DNA from 3 places in the Vogesella indigofera genome. Region 1 is predicted to be linked to each of the others. Evidence: predicted binding sites of a transcription regulator. Region 1 holds the regulator's gene; each other region holds the start of a gene.
What was found. Region 1 encodes sigma-54, which starts transcription at its own class of promoters, with help from an activator protein. Its sites were predicted from a motif close to CTGGCACGCTTCATGCTT; they were not measured.
Positions count from the first base shown of each region.

Region 2: the regulator sigma-54 is predicted to act here: its motif matches at 2,614-2,631, upstream of PQU89_RS05210 (nitrate/nitrite transporter).
Region 3: the regulator sigma-54 is predicted to act here: its motif matches at 3,844-3,861, upstream of flgB (flagellar basal body rod protein FlgB).

Region 1 covers NZ_JAQQLA010000012.1:115,082-120,970, forward strand. Annotated here, with positions in the region: gene kdsC (3-deoxy-manno-octulosonate-8-phosphatase KdsC) at 1-359, shown strand, start outside; gene lptC (LPS export ABC transporter periplasmic protein LptC) at 356-919, shown strand; gene lptA (lipopolysaccharide transport periplasmic protein LptA) at 909-1,418, shown strand; gene lptB (LPS export ABC transporter ATP-binding protein) at 1,415-2,143, shown strand; gene PQU89_RS16255 (RNA polymerase factor sigma-54) at 2,147-3,589, shown strand; gene hpf (ribosome hibernation-promoting factor, HPF/YfiA family) at 3,652-3,972, shown strand; gene ptsN (PTS IIA-like nitrogen regulatory protein PtsN) at 4,135-4,599, shown strand; gene hprK (HPr(Ser) kinase/phosphatase) at 4,592-5,548, shown strand; gene rapZ (RNase adapter RapZ) at 5,529-5,889, shown strand, end outside.
Region 2 covers NZ_JAQQLA010000003.1:693,379-699,267, reverse strand. Annotated here, with positions in the region: gene PQU89_RS05225 (CmpA/NrtA family ABC transporter substrate-binding protein) at 1-712, shown strand, start outside; gene ntrB (nitrate ABC transporter permease) at 724-1,623, shown strand; gene PQU89_RS05215 (ABC transporter ATP-binding protein) at 1,625-2,416, shown strand; gene PQU89_RS05210 (nitrate/nitrite transporter) at 2,817-4,028, shown strand; gene PQU89_RS05205 (bifunctional protein-serine/threonine kinase/phosphatase) at 4,139-5,803, shown strand.
Region 3 covers NZ_JAQQLA010000007.1:19,954-25,842, forward strand. Annotated here, with positions in the region: gene flgG (flagellar basal-body rod protein FlgG) at 1-154, opposite strand, end outside; gene PQU89_RS12245 (flagellar basal body rod protein FlgF) at 179-922, opposite strand; gene flgE (flagellar hook protein FlgE) at 959-2,269, opposite strand; gene PQU89_RS12255 (flagellar hook assembly protein FlgD) at 2,302-2,973, opposite strand; gene flgC (flagellar basal body rod protein FlgC) at 2,990-3,400, opposite strand; gene flgB (flagellar basal body rod protein FlgB) at 3,403-3,813, opposite strand; gene PQU89_RS12270 (OsmC family protein) at 4,045-4,464, opposite strand; gene tsaD (tRNA (adenosine(37)-N6)-threonylcarbamoyltransferase complex transferase subunit TsaD) at 4,570-5,595, shown strand; gene PQU89_RS12280 (ATP-binding cassette domain-containing protein) at 5,642-5,889, shown strand, end outside.

The DNA.
Region 1 (5,889 bases):
AGCTGGCGATCATCACCGGCCGCGACGCCCCCGGCGTCGCCCACCGTGCCCGCGGCCTCGGCATCGACCACTACTACGCCGGCGTGCACGACAAGCGCACCGCGTTTGCCGAACTGCTGCACAAAACCAGCCTTGCCGCGGAAGACTGCGCCTACATCGGCGACGACGTCATCGACCTGCCGGTGATGAGCCGCGTCGGTCTGGCGGTGGCGGTACCGGACGCACCCAGCTTCGTGCGCCAGCACGCCCACTTCGTCACCGGCTGCAGCGGCGGCCAGGGCGCGGTGCGCGAACTGTGCGAGCTGATCCTGCAGGCGCAAGGCAACTACGACCGCCTGATGGCCGGCTACCTGGCATGAACCGCGCCGCCCGCCTGTTTCCGCTGGGCCTGATGCTGGGCATGGCCCTGCTCGCCTTCTGGCTCAATGTGCTGACCATGCAGCGCGGCGATGCGCCGGGCAAGATCGACCTGAGCCGCCCGGAATACACCATCAACCGGCTGACGGCGAAGCGCTTCGACGCCCAGGGCCGGCCGCAGCAGTACCTGCAGGCAGCCCAGATGTGGCAACTGCCGCGCAATCCGAATGTCTATCTCAGCAAGCCGCGCATCGAAGTCTTCCAGCAGGGCATCCCCGACTACACGGTGACGGCCGCGGCCGGGCGCTACCACAAGCAGCAGAAAACGGCGGACTTCAGTGATAATGTGCGCTGGGAACGCAAGGCCACCGCCGCCGCCCCGGCCATCCTGCTGCAAACCTCGGTACTGCATGTCGACACCGTCGCGCGCAGTGCCAGCAACCGCGCACCGCTGGTGGCCGACTACGGCACCTCGCAACTGAAATCGACCGGCTTCATTTACCAGCAGGACAGCGGCCAGCTGAACCTGCTGTCCAACGTAAGGATTACCTATGCGCCATAGTGTGCTGATCGCGCTGACCGCCCTCGTGCTGAGCGCCCCTGTCATGGCTGAAAAGGCCGACAGCGAAAAACCGATCGAACTGTCCGCCGACCGCGGCTCGCTGGACCAGAAGAAAGGCGTGACGGTATGGGAGGGCAATGTCGTGGTGGTACAGGGCACGCTGAACCTGAAAGCGCAGCGCGTGACCGTGACCCGCGACGCGCAGGGCAACCAGCAGCTGCAGGCGCAGGGCAGCCCGGTCACCTTCCGCCAGAAGGTCGACGGCAGCAATGAATATGTCGAGGGCAGCGCCAGCAACGTCAACTACAACACTGCGGCCAACCTTGCCACCCTGACCGGCAACGCCCGCGTCAAGCGCGGCCAGGACTCGGTCAGCGGCGCCGTCATCGTCTACAACACCGCCACCGAAACCTACCAGGCCAGCGGCGGCACCGCCGCCAGCGGCACCAGCGGCCGCGTGACGGTGATCCTGCAGCCCAAAGCACAGGGTACGCCATGACCCAGAGCCAGCTTTCCATCCAGCACCTGAAGAAGACCTTCAAGAAGCGCACCGTGGTGCGCGACGTGTCGCTGGAGATCGCCAGTGGCGAGGTGGTCGGCCTGCTCGGCCCCAACGGCGCCGGCAAGACCACCAGCTTCTACATGGTGGTCGGGCTGATCGCCGCCGATGCCGGCGAAATCCGCCTCGACGGCCAGACCATCACCCACCTGCCTATCCACCAGCGCGCGCGGCTCGGCCTCGGCTATCTGCCGCAGGAAGCGTCGATCTTCCGCAAAATGACGGTGGACGAGAACATCCGCGCGGTACTGGAGATTGCCGGTCTGAAGGGCGAGGAGCTGGAAAACGAGCTGACCCTGCTGCTGGACGACCTCAACATCAGCCACCTGCGCGACAGCAACGCGCTGGCGCTGTCCGGTGGCGAACGCCGCCGCGTGGAAATAGCCCGCGTGCTGGCCACCCGCCCGCGCTTCATCCTGCTGGACGAGCCGTTTGCCGGCGTCGATCCGATCGCGGTGATCGACATCCAGAAGATCATCGCCTTCCTCAAGGAACGCGGCATCGGTGTGCTGATCACCGACCACAACGTGCGAGAAACGCTGCGCATCTGCGATCGCGCCTACATCATCTCCGAAGGCAGCGTGCTCGCCTCCGGCCTGCCGGAAGCGCTGGTGCTGAACGAACAGGTCCGCCAGGTGTATCTGGGCGAACACTTCCATCTGTAAGCCATGAAACAGACCCTCCAGCTCAAAACCAGCCAGCAACTCACGCTCACCCCCCAGTTGCAGCAATCGATCAAGCTGCTGCAGATGTCGACGCTGGACCTCAGTACCGAGCTGGAGCGCTACCTGCTGGAAAACCCGCTGCTGGAACGTGCCGACAGCGACAGCCACGACGAGCCCGACAGCCCGTTGCCGGTGCTGACACCCGGCGGCGACACACCGGTGACGGACAGCGGCAGCGAGGCGGAGCGGCCGGAAGCGGACAGCAGCCGTGACGACGGCGAACTGCTCGGCGACTGGGGCAGCAGCGGGAGCGGCAGCAGCCGCAACGATGACGACGACGAATTCGACCCCATTCTCAACACCCCGTGCCGGCCGTCGCTGCGCGAGCACCTGACCGCGCAGATGGGCGAAACCCAGCTCAGCCAGCGCGACAAGGCGCTGATGTCGCTGCTGATCGACGAACTGGACGACGACGGCTATCTGCCGACCTCGCTGGACGACATCGCCGCCGAGCTGCCGCTGGAGCTGGAAGTGGAAGGCGACGAACTGGAGTGCCTGCGCAAGCTGCTGACCCAGTTCGAGCCGACCGGCATCGGCAGCCGCAACCTCACCGAATTCCTCAGCCTGCAGCTGCAGCAACACGCGGCACCGGCCGCGGTGCGCCAGCTGGCGCTGGACATGGTGCAGCAGCACCTGCCGCTACTGGGCAACCGCGACTTCACCAAGCTCAAGAAGCTGCTCGCCATTGACGAGCAGCAGCTGAAAACTGCCCACGCGCTGCTCGCCAGCCTGCGGCCGCGCCCCAGCAGCGGCTTCGATCAGGGCGAGACCCACTACGTCGCCCCCGATATCCTGGTGGTGAAGCGCCAGCAGCGCTGGGTGGCGCGCCTCAACCAGGGCACGCTGCCCAAGCTGCGCGTCAACCAGATGTATGCAGGCATGCTACAACAGAAGGGCAGCAGCCATAATCTGGGTGGCCAGCTGCAAGAGGCACGCTGGCTGGTAAAAAACATTCAACAACGGTTTGACACCATCCTGAAAGTGGCAGAATCTATTGTTGACAGACAGCAAGCGTTCTTTGAACAAGGTGAAGTGGCCATGCGCCCGCTTATCCTGCGAGACATCGCGGAAGAACTCGGTCTGCATGAGTCAACCATCTCCCGTGTCACCACGCAAAAATACCTGCTGTGCAGCCGTGGCTTGTTCGAACTCAAATATTTCTTTGGCAGTTCGGTCGATACTGACAGTGGTGGCGAGTGTTCCGCCACCGCGATCAAGGCACTGATCCGGCAGATCATTGATGCGGAAGACCACAACAAACCGCTGTCTGACAGCGCCATTGCAGACAAGCTGATCGCACAAGGTATTCAGGTTGCAAGACGTACCGTAGCCAAGTATCGTGAAGCCATGCAGATCCCGCCGGTCAGCCAGCGCAAGAATTTTTAGGTTGTTCATAACAAGATCGCCATGCCCAGTCCGGATATGGCACCAACAGAAGGAGTTAGGGTATGAACCTCAAGATTACCGGCCTCCACCTCGACGTTACCCCGGCGCTTCGTGACTACATCGAAAGCAAACTGGAACGCATTACCCGCCATGTCGATAATGTGATCGGTGTCAACGTGACACTGTCTGTCGACAAACTGGTACAGAAAGCCGAAGTCAATGTTCATCTGGCAGGCAAGGACATCCATGCCGAAGCCACCGAAGCGGACATGTACGCGGCCATCGACCTGCTGACTGACAAACTGGATCGTCAGGTACTGAAATTCAAGGAAAAACAGGTCGAGCATCGCGCACCGGTACCGCAAGAGCAAGCGTCGCTCTGATCAGGATTTGCTGAACAAAAACGGATAATGCAAGCGCTGCTTGCTTATCCGTTCTTTTTTTGGCTACCGCTTTTTCTCCTGACGATCATCCTGCGCTTTCCGCTATGGTATTCCGTGGACTCGGCGTAGAATGGCCCTCGATTTTTTCGGGCAAATGGCATTATGGGCTTGATCAGTAAAATACTCTCCGTGGACAACGTCATTGCTGACATGGACGTTTCCAGCAAAAAACGACTCTTTGAACAAGTCGGCCTGATGGTCGAAAACAGTCACGCCATCGCGCGCAGCGATGTCTTCGACAGCTTGTTTGCCCGAGAAAAACTCGGCTCCACCGGCCTGGGACAAGGCGTCGCCATCCCGCACGGCCGCATCAAGAGCCTGAAGGAAGCCACCGGCATCTTCATCCGCCTGAAGGCACCGATTCCGTTCGATGCCCCCGATGGCAAACCGGTCTCGCTGCTGTTCGTGCTGTTGGTGCCGGAACAGGCCACCGACATCCACCTGCAGGTGTTGTCCGAGCTGGCTCAGCGCTTCTCCAGCAAGGCGCTGCGCGAACAGATGAACGATCCCGCCTGCGATGCGCAGAAGCTGTTTGAACTGATTTCCGACACCCCAGACCATGCCTAATATCAGTGTTCGCCGCCTGTACCAGGACAATCAGCACAAGCTCAACCTGAGCTGGGTCGCCGGCCGTTCCGGCTCCGACAACCTGATTTCGAATGATGAACAGCGGCCAACCCAGGCACTGGTCGGTCACCTCAACTTCATCCACCCCAACCGCGTCCAGGTCCTTGGCCTCGCGGAGGTGGAATACCTGAACAAGCTGGAGCAGGCCGCTGCACGGACCGCCCTCGACCAGCTGTTCCACCGCACCATGGCGGTGGTGATCGTCGCCAATGCACAGCCGGTACCCAACCTGCTGCGCGACTACTGCCAGAGCCACAATGTGCCGCTGATGAGTACGCCGCTGGAAAGCCCGTACCTGATGGACGTGCTGCGCATCTATCTGGCGCGCGCGCTGGCGGTATCCACCGTGATGCACGGCGTGTTTCTCGACGTGCTGGAAATCGGCGTGCTGATCATGGGCGATTCGGCGATGGGCAAGAGCGAACTGGCGCTGGAGCTGATCTCGCGCGGCCACGGCATGGTTGCCGATGACGCGGTCGAGCTGTACCGCATCGGCCCGGAAACGCTGGAAGGCCGCTGCCCGGCGCTGCTGCGTGACTTCCTCGAAGTGCGCGGTCTCGGCATCCTCAATATCCGCACCATCTTCGGCGAAACCGCGGTGCGTCCGAAGAAGGTGCTGAAGCTGATCATCCACCTGATGAAGGCCAACGACCAGGCGATGCAAACGCTGGACCGCCTCAACATCCAGTCCGAGACGCAGGACATCCTTGGCGTCACCGTGCGCAAGGTGATCCTGCCGGTGGCCGCCGGCCGCAACCTGGCGGTGCTGGTCGAGGCTGCGGTGCGCAACTACATCCTGCAGCTGCGCGGCATCGACAGCACCCGCGAATTCATCGATCGCCACACCAACCTGCTACGGGACCAGGAACATGCAGCTGATTCTGATTAGCGGCCTGTCCGGCTCCGGCAAGTCGGTTGCCCTGCGCCTGCTGGAAGACAACGGCTACTACTGCGTCGACAACCTGCCGGCCACCATGCTCACCGACGTGGTGGCGCTGTACAGCGAACAGGGCTACCAGCATGTCGCCATCAGCGTCGATACCCGTTCCGCGCCAACGTTGGCCGCATTGCCGGAGGTGATGGCCAGCCTGAAAGCGATGCGGGTCGACGTGCGCCTGATCTATCTGGAAGCCACCACCGAAGTGCTGGTGCAGCGCTTCTCGGAAACGCGGCGCCGCCACCCGCTGTCCGGCAACGGCCTGACGGTGGAGGAGTGCATCCGCCTCGAAC
Region 2 (5,889 bases), on a different contig from region 1:
CTGGCTGGCGGCGCACGGCGTCAATCCGCTGTCGGATGTAAAAACTATCGTGGTGCCGCCGCCGCAGATGGTGGCCAATATGCGCGTCGACAATATGGACGGTTACTGTGTCGGCGAGCCGTGGAACGCGCGCGCCATCGCCGACGGCATCGGCTTCTCGGTGGCCACCACGCAGCAGATCTGGCCGGATCACCCGGAAAAGGTGCTCGGCACCACCGGCGAGTGGGTGAAGAAGTACCCCAATACCGCGCGCGCACTGGTGGCGGCACTGCTGGACGCCTCGCGCTACATCGACGAGGTGAAGAACCGCGCCAGCGTCGCCAGGCTGATTGCAGAGAAGGCCTACGTCAATGCGCCGGAAGCGGTGATCGCCGGCCGCTTTGCCGGTGCCTACGAGGATGGCCTCGGCAAGAAGTGGCAGGACCCGAAACTGATGAAGTTCTTCGACGGCGGCAAGGTCAACTTCCCCTACCTGTCCGACGGCATGTGGTTCCTCACCCAGCACAAGCGCTGGGGCTTGCTGAAGACCGACCCCGACTACCTGGCGGTGGCGAAGCAGATCAACCAGATCGCCATCTACAAGGACGCGGCGGCGATGGCCAGGGTGGCGCTGCCGGCCAGCGACATGCGTGCCAGCAAGCTGATTGACGGCGTGGTGTGGGACGGCAAGAACCCGGCTGCCTACGCCGCCAGCTTCAAGATCAAGGCCTGAGGAGCGACATCATGAGTACTGCCGAAACTTTCTCGCCAACGTTGGCCGCAGGCCCGGTCGCCACCGCTGCGCGCAGCGCCCGCCCGCGCAAGCGCAAGACCCTGCTCGCCGCGGCGCCGCCGTCGCTGCAACCGCTGGTGCGCTTCATCCGCTGGCTGGTGCCGCCGCTGCTGGGGCTGATCGCCTTCGTGCTGCTGTGGTCGCTGGTGTCGCAGGTCAGCCGCGGCAGCCTGCCGGGGCCGGTCAGCACCTGGGCGTCGGCCACCGAGCTGTTCGCCGATCCGTTCTACCAGAATGGCCCCAACGACCAGGGCATAGGCTGGAACATCCTGATGTCGCTGGGCCGCGTCGGCGTCGGTTTCGGCCTTGCCGCCGTGGTCGGCATTCCGCTGGGCTTCATGATCGGCCGCTTCGATTTCCTGTCGCGGATGACGGCGCCGGTGATCAGCCTGCTGCGCCCGGTGTCGCCGCTGGCGTGGCTGCCGATCGGCCTCTTGGTGTTCAAGGCCGCCAGTCCGGCGTCGATCTGGGTGATCTTCATCTCCAGCATCTGGCCGATGATCCTCAACACCGCCGCCGGCGTGCGCGCGGTGCCGCAGGATTACCTGAACGTGGCACGCGTGCTGCGGCTGTCGGAGTGGAAGGTGTTCAGCGTCATCCTGCTGCCGGCGGTGCTGCCGCACATGCTCACCGGCGTGCGGCTGGCGATCGGCACCGCCTGGCTGGTGATCGTGGCGGCGGAGATGCTCACCGGCGGCGTGGGGCTGGGCTTCTGGGTGTGGGACGAATGGAACAACCTGAATGTGGAGCACATCCTGATCGCCATCTTCGTGGTCGGTCTGGTGGGGCTGGCGCTGGAACAGGCACTGGTATGGCTGGCGAAGAAGGCCAGCTTCGGACAGGGAGAGTGACATGGAACGCTTCGTCGAGCTGGAAAACGTGCAAAAGCACTTCGATACCAAGAAAGGCCGCTTCGTCGCGCTGCAGGATATCAACCTCACCATCCGCCAGGGCGAAGTGGTGTCGCTGATCGGCCACTCCGGCTGCGGCAAGTCCACGGTGCTCAACATCATCGCCGGCTTGCTGGAGCCGTCCGACGGCATCGCGCTGTGCAACGGTCGCGAGATCGACGGCCCCGGCCCCGAGCGCGCGGTGGTGTTCCAGAACCACAGCCTGCTGCCGTGGCTGTCCTGCTACGGCAACATCCTGCTGGCGGTGGAGCGCGTGTTCGGCGCCAAAGAGAGCAAGGCGCAGCTGGCCGCGCGCACCGACGCCGCGCTGGCGCTGGTGGGGCTGGGCCATGCCCGCGACAAGCACCCGCACGAGATCTCCGGCGGCATGAAGCAGCGGGTCGGCATCGCCCGCGCGCTGGCGATGGAGCCGAAGGTGCTGCTGATGGACGAGCCGTTCGGCGCGCTGGACGCGCTGACCCGCGCCAACCTGCAGGACGAGATGGTGAAGATCGTCGATGCCACCGGCAGTACCGTGGTGATGGTGACCCACGACGTGGACGAGGCGGTGCTGCTGTCCGACCGCATCGTGATGATGACCAACGGCCCGGCGGCCACCGTCGGCGAGATCCTGGAAGTGCAGCTGCCACGGCCGCGCAACCGGCTGGCGCTGGCGGGCGACGCCGACTACCACCGCTATCGCGGCGCGGTGCTGGATTTCCTGTACCAGAAACACCGCAAAGAGGCAGCCTGACCGGGCACACCCTCTTGCATCCCCTGACGTGGCGACACGTTGTTGACACCGGGCCGTTGGCCCGGTTTTTTCATGGCGGCGCAGGCGCAAGGTTGGCCGCAGCCGGGGCGGCGCCTGCTTTTGGTGCTGCTGTGCACCATCGGCAGGCGCCGGCGGCGGCAAAACCGGCATTTTGGCGGCCAAACTGCGCTGTCTGGCTGGCACGGCGCTTGCTGTGATAGCGCTGCAGATGATTGTCCCGGTTGCCAATGGCGGCGATGCGGGCTTGGACAAAGAGGTCCGTTGCGCGTGGTGCGATACCGCGGGCAACGGGCCTCTTTGCTTTTTTGCGGCACGGACCGCCGCGGCGCCCCCGGCGCGCCGCCTGATCGATCACGGACATCTTTCAAGGAACAAGACAATGAGCAAGGACTTCTGGAAGGCAGGCCATACCCCGACACTGCTGGTGTCGTTCCTCTATTTCGACCTCAGCTTCATGGTGTGGTACATCCTCGGGCCCTTGGCGATCCAGATCGCCGAGGCCTTGCAGCTGTCGGCGCAGCAGCGTGGGCTGATGGTGGCGACGCCGATCCTGGCCGGTGCCCTGCTGCGCTTCGGCATGGGCCTGCTGGTGGACCGCTTCTCACCGAAATTCGCCGGCATCCTCGGCCAGGTGGTGGTGATGCTGGCGCTGGGCTTTGCCTGGCTGCACGGCATCCAGTCGCTGTCACAGGCGTTGCTGCTGGGGGTGTTCCTCGGCGTCGCCGGTGCCGCCTTCGCGGTGTCGCTGCCGCTGGCGTCGCAGTGGTATCCGCCCGAGCACCAGGGCAAGGCGATGGGCATCGCCGGTGCCGGCAACTCCGGTACCGTGTTTGCCGCGCTCTTGGCGCCAACGTTGGCCGCACTCTATGGTTGGGAAAACGTGTTCGGCCTCGCGGTGCTGCCGCTGGGGGTGGTGTTCGTGCTGTTCTGCCTGTTTGCCAAGAACGCGCCGCAGCGCCCCAAGCCCAAAGCGCTGGCCGACTACCTGCGCGTGCTGGGCGACAAGGACAGCTGGTGGTTCATGTTCTTCTACTGTGTCACCTTCGGCGGCTTTGCCGGCCTCGCCAGCGCGCTGCCGGGCTACTTCCATGACCAGTACGGCCTGAACGCCGTCACCGCCGGCTACTACACCGCCGCCTGCGTGTTTGCCGGCTCGCTGATGCGGCCGCTGGGCGGCGCGCTGGCCGACCGTATCGGCGGCATCCGCACCCTGCTGGTGATGTACACCGCGGCGGCGCTGCTGATCGCGGTGGTCGGCTTCAACCTGCCGCAGGTCAACGTGGCGCTGGCGCTGTTTGTCGGTGCGATGCTGGCACTGGGCAGCGGCAACGGCGCGGTGTTCCAGCTGGTGCCGCAGCGCTTCCGCAAGGAAATCGGGGTGATGACCGGCCTGATCGGCATGGCCGGCGGCATCGGCGGCTTCCTGCTCGCCGCCGGTCTCGGCCTCGTCAAGCAGCACACCGGCAACTACCAGCTCGGGCTGTGGCTGTTCGCCAGCCTCGGCGTGGTGGCGTGGATCGGCCTGCACGGCGTGAAACTGCGCTGGCGCACCACCTGGGGCGCCAGCAACGTGACCGCGGCGCGGGTATAAGCGGCAACCACTAGCCATCAGCGGGGCGGGATCACGGATCCCGCCCCGTTACGCCGTGCTGGAGCACGGCATCATCTTCAAGCGGGCATTATTTCTAGCAGGGAAGCACCATGAGCTTGCAACTTGCCGTCGGCCACGCCAGTGACGCCGGCCGCCGTGAACGCAACGAGGACGCGCTGGGCTGGAGCGTGCCGCAGGACGGGCTGCTGACCAGCAAGGGCGCGCTGTTCGCGCTGGCCGACGGCGTCTCCGGCTGTGCCGACGGCCGCCTGGCGGCGCAGTCCACCATCCGCGCGGTGTGCGCCGACTACTACGCCACGCCGGAAACGTGGGCGGTGTCGTCGGCGCTGGACCGGCTGCTGGCGGCGCACAACCGCTGGCTGCGCTCGCAGGGCAAGCCGCTGGTGGCGACGCTGTCGGCGCTGGTGCTGCGCGGCCACCGCTACACCGTTGCCCACGTCGGCGACTGCCGCGTCTACCGATTAAGCCAGGGCCGGCTGACGCAGCTGACCGTCGATCACGTGTGGGAGGAGGCGTCGTTGTCGCACGTGCTCAAGCGCGGCATGGGGCTGGACGAGCACGTGATGCCGGATTTCTGCGACGGCGACCTGCACGCCGGTGACGTGTTCGTGCTGCTGTGCGACGGCGTGTGGCAGGCGCTGGGCGACAAGCGCATCGACGAGATCCTGCACCTGCATCTGGACGTGCAGCGCGCCGCCAGCGTGCTGTGCGAGACGGCGCTGGCCGCCGGCGCGCAGGACAACCTGTCGGCGCTGGTGCTGCGGGTGGAGGCGCTGCCGCAGGGCGCACTGGCCGACGAGCTGGCGCGCGCTAACAGCCTGCCGCTGCCGCCGAAACTGCGCGACGGCCAGCCGTTCGAGGGGCTGACGGTGGTGGCCAGCCTGCACGCCTCGCCCGGCGGGCTGGCCTATCGCGTCGCCGACGCCGCCGGACGGCACTGGGTACTGAAGACGCTGCCGCCGCTGCTGGCCGGCGACCAGGGCGCGGAGCAGGCGCTGCTGGTGGAGGAGTGGCTGCAGAAACGCATCAGCTCGCCGTACTTTGCCGAGGTCGCCACCGGCGTCGAACGCCAGCACCTGTACTACCTGCAGCGCTGGCACGACGGCGAAACGTTGGCCGCAAGGCTGGCGCAGCAGCGTTTCGGCATCAGCGAGGTGGTCGCCATCGGCCTCGCGCTGTGCCGTGCGATGTCGGCGCTGCACCGCCTCGGCATCGTGCACCGCGACATCAAACCGGACAACGTGCACCTCGGTCGTGACGGTCAGCTGCGGCTGCTCGACCTCGGCGTCGCCTACTGTGCCGGGCTGACGCCGGAGCACGACGGCCCCGGCCCCGGCACCGCCAGCTACATGGCACCGGAGCGCTTCGCCGGTGGTAAGGCGAGCAGCAGCAGCGACCTGTACGCCGCCGGCGTCACCCTCTACCAGCTGCTGACCGGCCGCTATCCCTACGGCGAGATCGAGGCGTTCCAGAACCCGCATTTCGACGCGCCGCAGCCGGCGTCGCGCCAGCGTCCGGACGTGCCGCTGTGGCTGGACAACCTGCTGCTGAAGGCGGTGGCACGCGAGCCGGGGCAGCGCTTCGAGACTTCCGAGGAAATGCAGCTGGCGCTGGAGCGCGGCGACAGCGTGCCGCAGCGCCGCCTGCAGCGCGTGCCGTGGGCGGAGCGGGCGCCGCTGCGGCTGTGGCGCACGCTGGCGCTGGTTTCGCTGCTGCTGAATCTGCTGTTGCTGTACGCGCTGTTGTTGCATTGATGGGGCGGCTGCCTGTTTTTGGTGCTGCCGTGCACCATAGGCAGGCAAATCAGGGCGGCCACGGCCAGGGTTGGCCGCAAAAACAG
Region 3 (5,889 bases), on a different contig from region 1:
GCTGGCGCAAGGTCTGGTAGTACAGGTCTTCAAAAATGGCGTTGGAGCGCTTGAAGCCCTTGGTATTCACGTTGGCGAGGTTGTTGGACACCACGTCCAGCTTGAACTGGCTGGCATCCATACCGGTCTTGGCCACATACAAGGCACGAATCATGTTGTTATCCTGTTATTGCTTCGTTTAGCCGGTAATCGACAGCAATTCTGTCGCCTGGCGGGCATTCTGCTCCGCCGTTTGCATCAGCTTGATATTGAGATCGTAATGGCGGGAGTGGCTGATCATCTGCACCAGGCTCTCGACCGCATTGACGTTGCTGGCTTCCAGGAAGCCGCTCTTCAGTTGCACGTTGGCCGCAGCCGGCGCGTCCTGGCCATCGTGCTGACGGAACAGGCCGTCATCGCCCTTGTACACCGCCCGCTCCGCCGGATTGACCAGCTTGATGCGGCCCAGCACCTGCACGGTACGGTCGGCGCCGACACTGGCCGAGGCCGATACCGTGCCGTCGATGCCGAGGGTGATGCGCGAGCCCGGCGGTACCACGATCTGGCCGCCCTCACCCTGGATTGCCAGCCCGGAACGGGTGCGCATCACACCTTCGGTGTCGACGATGTAGCCGCCGTCGCGGGTGTAGGCCTCGCCACCACCCGGTGCCTGCACCGCAAAAAAGCCCGGCGTTGCCAGCGCGAAATCGCTTTCGTTGCCTGTCAGCTGCAGCGAGCCCTGGCTCATGTCGTGACCGACGGTATTGTCGACCTGGTAGGTGCGCGTCGGCGCGCCGTCGCCGACCACGCGCAGCGCCCGGAAAGACGCCAGATCGGCCTTGAAGCCGTTGGTATGGACGTTGGCAAGATTGTTGGAAGTGGTCGCCTGTTGCCATGCGACGTGCTTCGCACCATTCATTGCCAGATACAGCACCTTATCCATGAATCCGTCTCTCCGCGCTTAGCGTGTCAACCCGCATTAACGCAGGTTGAGCAGGGTCTGCATGATAGTGTCTTGGGTCTTGATGGTCTGCGCGTTGGCCTGATAGTAGCGCTGCGCAATGATCATATTCACCAGCTCGGCGGTGGTATCGACGTTGGATTCCTCCAGCGCCGACGGCTTGATGTAGCCCATGCCGCCGGAGTTGGGGTCGGCCATGCTGCGGGCACCGGCGTCGCTGCTGTACAGCCAGCGGTTGTTGCCGTTAGGCACCAGACCCTGGATGTTGGAGAAGTTGTACAGCGTGATCTGGCCGATCGGCTCGGTCACGCCGTTGGTGTAGTTGGCGTAGATCACGCCGGCGGAGTCGGCACCGATACCGGTGAACTTGCCGGCCGGATAGCCGCCGGCCACCTGGCGGGAGACGCTGTAATCGCCGCTGTACTGGGTGCTGTTGGTGAAGTCGATATCGAATGCCGGGTGGGCACTGGCGGCACTGGTATCGGCAGCGATGGTGATGATGTTGTCCGACCACGCGGTCAGCTGACCCGACTGGTCAAACTTGACCTGGGTCGGCGCGCCCGCCACCAGGGTGCCGTCTACCGAGTGGTACACGTCCCAGTTGTTCACGTCCAGCGTCGATGGCGGCACGGTAGCCGGCACCACCGGATCGACGGTCGAGGCGCGGCGGGCAAAGTACACCGACACGGTATGCACGTTGCCGTAGTTGTCGTAGAACTTGGCACCGCTGGTATAGGAATAGGTGGACGCGTCCAGCGGGTCAAACGGCTTGACCGCCGGGTCGATCACCGCGCCACCACCGTTCAGGTTGAAGCTCCAGTCGATACCGCGCTCGCCGGGAGCACCGGTCGCCTTGGCGATGCCGCTGTTGATGGTGGACACCTGCAGCGGCTGTTCGGCACCGGTCTTCACGCCGTTGACCATCTGGTAGCCGTTCAGGTAGTAGCCGTTGTTGACGATGTAGCCTTCCTTGTCCAGCTTGAATTCGCCGTTGCGGGAAAACGCCTCGATGCCACCGTTGCCGGTGTTCTCGCTGGTCAGCCGGTAAAAGCCGTTACCGGAAATCGCCATGTCCAGCGGGTTGTTGGTGGTGGTGATGTTGCCCTGCTGGAACTGCTGCGACACCGCCAGCACCTGCACCCCGACGCCGGCCTGGGTATTGGTACCCGCCTGGGTCGAGGCCGAGGCCAGCGAACGGGCGTACAGATCGCCAAACTCGACGCGCGAGCCCTTGAAACCGATGGTGCTGCCGTTGGCAATATTGTTGCCAATCACGTCCAACTGCTTGGACGCCGCGCTCAGACCACTCAAACCTTGCTGGAAACCCATGTTCTATCCCCCGAATGCTTAACCGGAATGTCTTAGATAAGTTGCGTCACGTCGCTCATCGACATCCGCTTGCCGTTTTCCAGCACCAATGATGAAACACCCTTGTCGATCGCCACACTGCTGATCTTGATCGGATTCAGGATCTTGGCATCCACCGCCACCGAGCCGTTCACCGCCTTGATCGAGATCGAATACTGGCCGTCCGGCTGTTGCACGCCGGCCGCGTTCTTGCCGTCCCAGCCGACCGTCAGCTGGCCGGCAGTCTGTGCGCCAAGCTTGATCTCGCTGACCACCACGCCGGCAGAGTTCTTGATGGTGACCACCGCGTCGCTGGCCGACTGCGGAAAGTCCACCACTGCCTTGGCCGCGCCGCCGTTGAGGCTGACTTCGTTACCGGGGATCAGCGCGTAGCGGCCGATCATCAGCGTCGCCAGCAGCGACTGGCTGGCGGACTGGTTGTCCGACAGCGCCTTGATCGAGGCGTTGACGCTTTCCAGGCCGCTGACGGTACTGATCTGCGCCATCTGGCTGGTCATCTGCGCGTTGTCCATCGGGTTCGACGGATCCTGGGTCTTCAGCTGCGTGGTCAGCAGCTTCAGGAAGCGGTTCTGGATGTCTTCGGCGTTACTGGCCGCCTTGTTGCTGGCGACGTTGAACGACTCATAGTCGATGCCGGTGGCGGTGGCGCTGTTTACGGTTGCCATGCGAGACCTCTAACGGTTACTGGCCAAGCTGCAAGGTTTTTTGCAGCAAGGTCTTTGCGGTATTCATTACTTCGACGCTGGTCTGGTAGGAGCGCGAAGCGGAAATCATGTCGGCCATTTCTTCCACCGGGTTGACGTTGGGCATCTTGATGTAGCCACGCTCGTCGGCCAGCGGATGGCCCGGTTCGTACTTGAGGCGGAACGGCGAGGTGTCCTCGACGATCGAGGTCACCCGCACCCCGGCCACCTGCGGCATGTCGGCGGTCACCGGCGTGGCGGTGAACACCGCGTGGCGGCCGCGGAACGGCTCGCCGGTGGAGCTGGTGGCGCTCTCCGCGTTGGCGATATTGCTGGCCACCAGGTTCAGACGCATCGACTGCGCCGTCAGCGCCGAGCCGGCAATATTGAAGACATTAGACAGCGACATGCTTATTGCCCACCCTTGATTGCGTCCATCAGCCCGCTGATTCTCCGGTTAAGGAAGGTCAGCGTGGACTGGTATTTCATCGCGTTATCGGTAAACGCGGCGCGCTCGACGTCCATGTCGACGGTGTTGCCGTCGAGGCTGGGCTGTACCGCGCTGCGATACTGCAGACCGCCTTCATCGACGCTGGCGTGGCCCTGGGCCGCCAGATGGCGCTCGTTGCTGGTCGCCAGCGCCAGCCCGCTTTGCGATGCGCGCAGCTGGCCTTGCAACGCCTTGCCAAAATCGAAATCCACCGCCTTATAGCCTGGCGTGTCCGCATTGGCGATATTGCTGGCAATCACTTCCACCTTCTTGGCGCGCAGGCCAAGCGATTGCTGGAAGAAATTGAGGTGGTCGGAAATCTTGTCGAGCATGATCGGTCATCCGTTAAGTTGGCATCCTCAAAGCATGAACTGTGCCAATCAAAAAACGGCCGGCCAGCGCTCAAGTTTTGCCGGAGACGGCCGAAAACCCCTGCCCGGCGCCGTATCCGCCGCCGGCAAGGCGGCAAGATTTGCCGCCGCGCGCCGGAAACGGCAACGCCACCGGCAAGGGTGGCGTTGGGAACGGCAATGGCGGCCAACGTTGGCCGCAAGGTAGCGCGCTTAGTCGTCGCTGCGGATCTCGAAATCGTGAGTGATGTCGGCGGTCTTGCCGAGCATGATCGAGGCCGAGCAGTACTTCTCCGCCGACAGCTTGATGGCGCGCTCCACCACGTCCGCCTTCAGCTCGCGCCCCACCACCACGAAGTGGAAGTGGATCTTGGTAAACACCTTCGGATCGGTGTCGGCGCGCTCGGCGTCCATCTCCACCCAGCAGTCGCGCACGTCCTGGCGCGACTTCTTCAGGATGTTCAGCACGTCATAGCTGGTGCAGCCGGCGGTGCCCAGCAGCAGCAGTTCCATCGGCCGCGGGCCGAGGTTGCGGCCGCCGCCTTCCGGCGCGCCGTCCATCACCACCGCATGGCCGCTGCCGGTTTCGCCCATGAAACACACGCCGTCCACCCACTTCAGTCTTGCTTTCATCTTGCCTTCCCCTTGGATTCAGACCGCAAGCGTATCACTGCCGATTTGGGCGAACAAAGAATCACCGGTAAAATGGAAAGATTGTTTAGTTTTGAAGCCACTCACATGCTCGTATTGGGAATTGAATCGTCTTGCGACGAAACCGGCGTCGCGCTGTACGACACCGAACGCGGCCTGATCGCCGACCAGCTGCACTCGCAGATGGCGATGCACGCCGAATACGGCGGCGTGGTGCCGGAGCTGGCCAGCCGCGACCACATCCGCCGCGTCACGCCGCTGACCCGCGCCTGCCTCGCCGAAGCCGGCAAGACGCTACAGGACATCGACGCCATCGCCTACACCGAAGGCCCGGGCCTCGGCGGTGCGCTGCTGGTCGGCGCCAGCTTCGCCAATGCGCTGGCGGTGGGGCTGAACATCCCGGTGATCAGCGTGCACCACCTCGAAGGCCACCTGCTGTCGCCGCTGCTGGCCGAGCCGCGGCCGGAATTCCCGTTCCTCGCGCTGCTGGTCTCCGGCGGCCACACCCAGATCATGGCGGTGCGCGGCGTCGGCGATTACGAGATCCTCGGCGAGACCGTGGACGACGCCGCCGGCGAAGCCTTCGACAAGACCGCCAAGCTGCTCGGCCTGCCCTATCCCGGCGGCCCGCTGCTGTCGAAACTGGCGGAAGAAGGCGACCCGGAACGCTTCACCCTGCCGCGCCCGATGCTGCACAGCGACAACCTGGACATGAGCTTCTCCGGCCTGAAAACCGCGGTGCTGATGCTGAAGAAGCAGGTCGAGGCCGAATACGGCAGTATCGATGAACAAACCCGCAAGGACATCTGCCGCGCCTTCCAGGAAGCCATCGTCGACGTGCTGGTCAGCAAGTGCATGAAGGCGCTGAAACGGTACGGCCTGGAGCGCATCGTGGTCGCCGGCGGCGTTGGCGCCAACAAGCAGCTGCGCGCGGCGCTGGATGCCGCCGCCGCCAAACGCCGCTTCGGCGTGTTCTACCCGCCGCTGAAGCTGTGCACCGACAACGGCGCGATGATCGCCTTCGCCGGCGCCATGCGCCTGCAGTACGCGCGCACCGCCGGCAGCTTTACCGTGAAGCCGCGCTGGGACCTATCCACCCTGCCCAAGGCCTGACCCTCACCCGCCGGCCGCCACCAGGCGGCCGCCCTACCGAATCGCTATGATCCAGCTAAAAAACCTGTCCCTGCGCCGCGGCCTGAAAGAACTGCTTGTTGCGGCCAACCTCACCATCAACCCCGGCAACAAGGTCGGCATGACCGGTGCCAACGGCGCCGGCAAGTCCAGCGTGTTCGCGCTGCTGAAGGGCGAACTGCACGCCGAAAGCGGCGAAGTGCTGCTGCCGCCACAGTGGACCATGGCGCACGTGGCGCAGGAAACCCCGGCGCTGCCGCAATCGGCACTCGACTT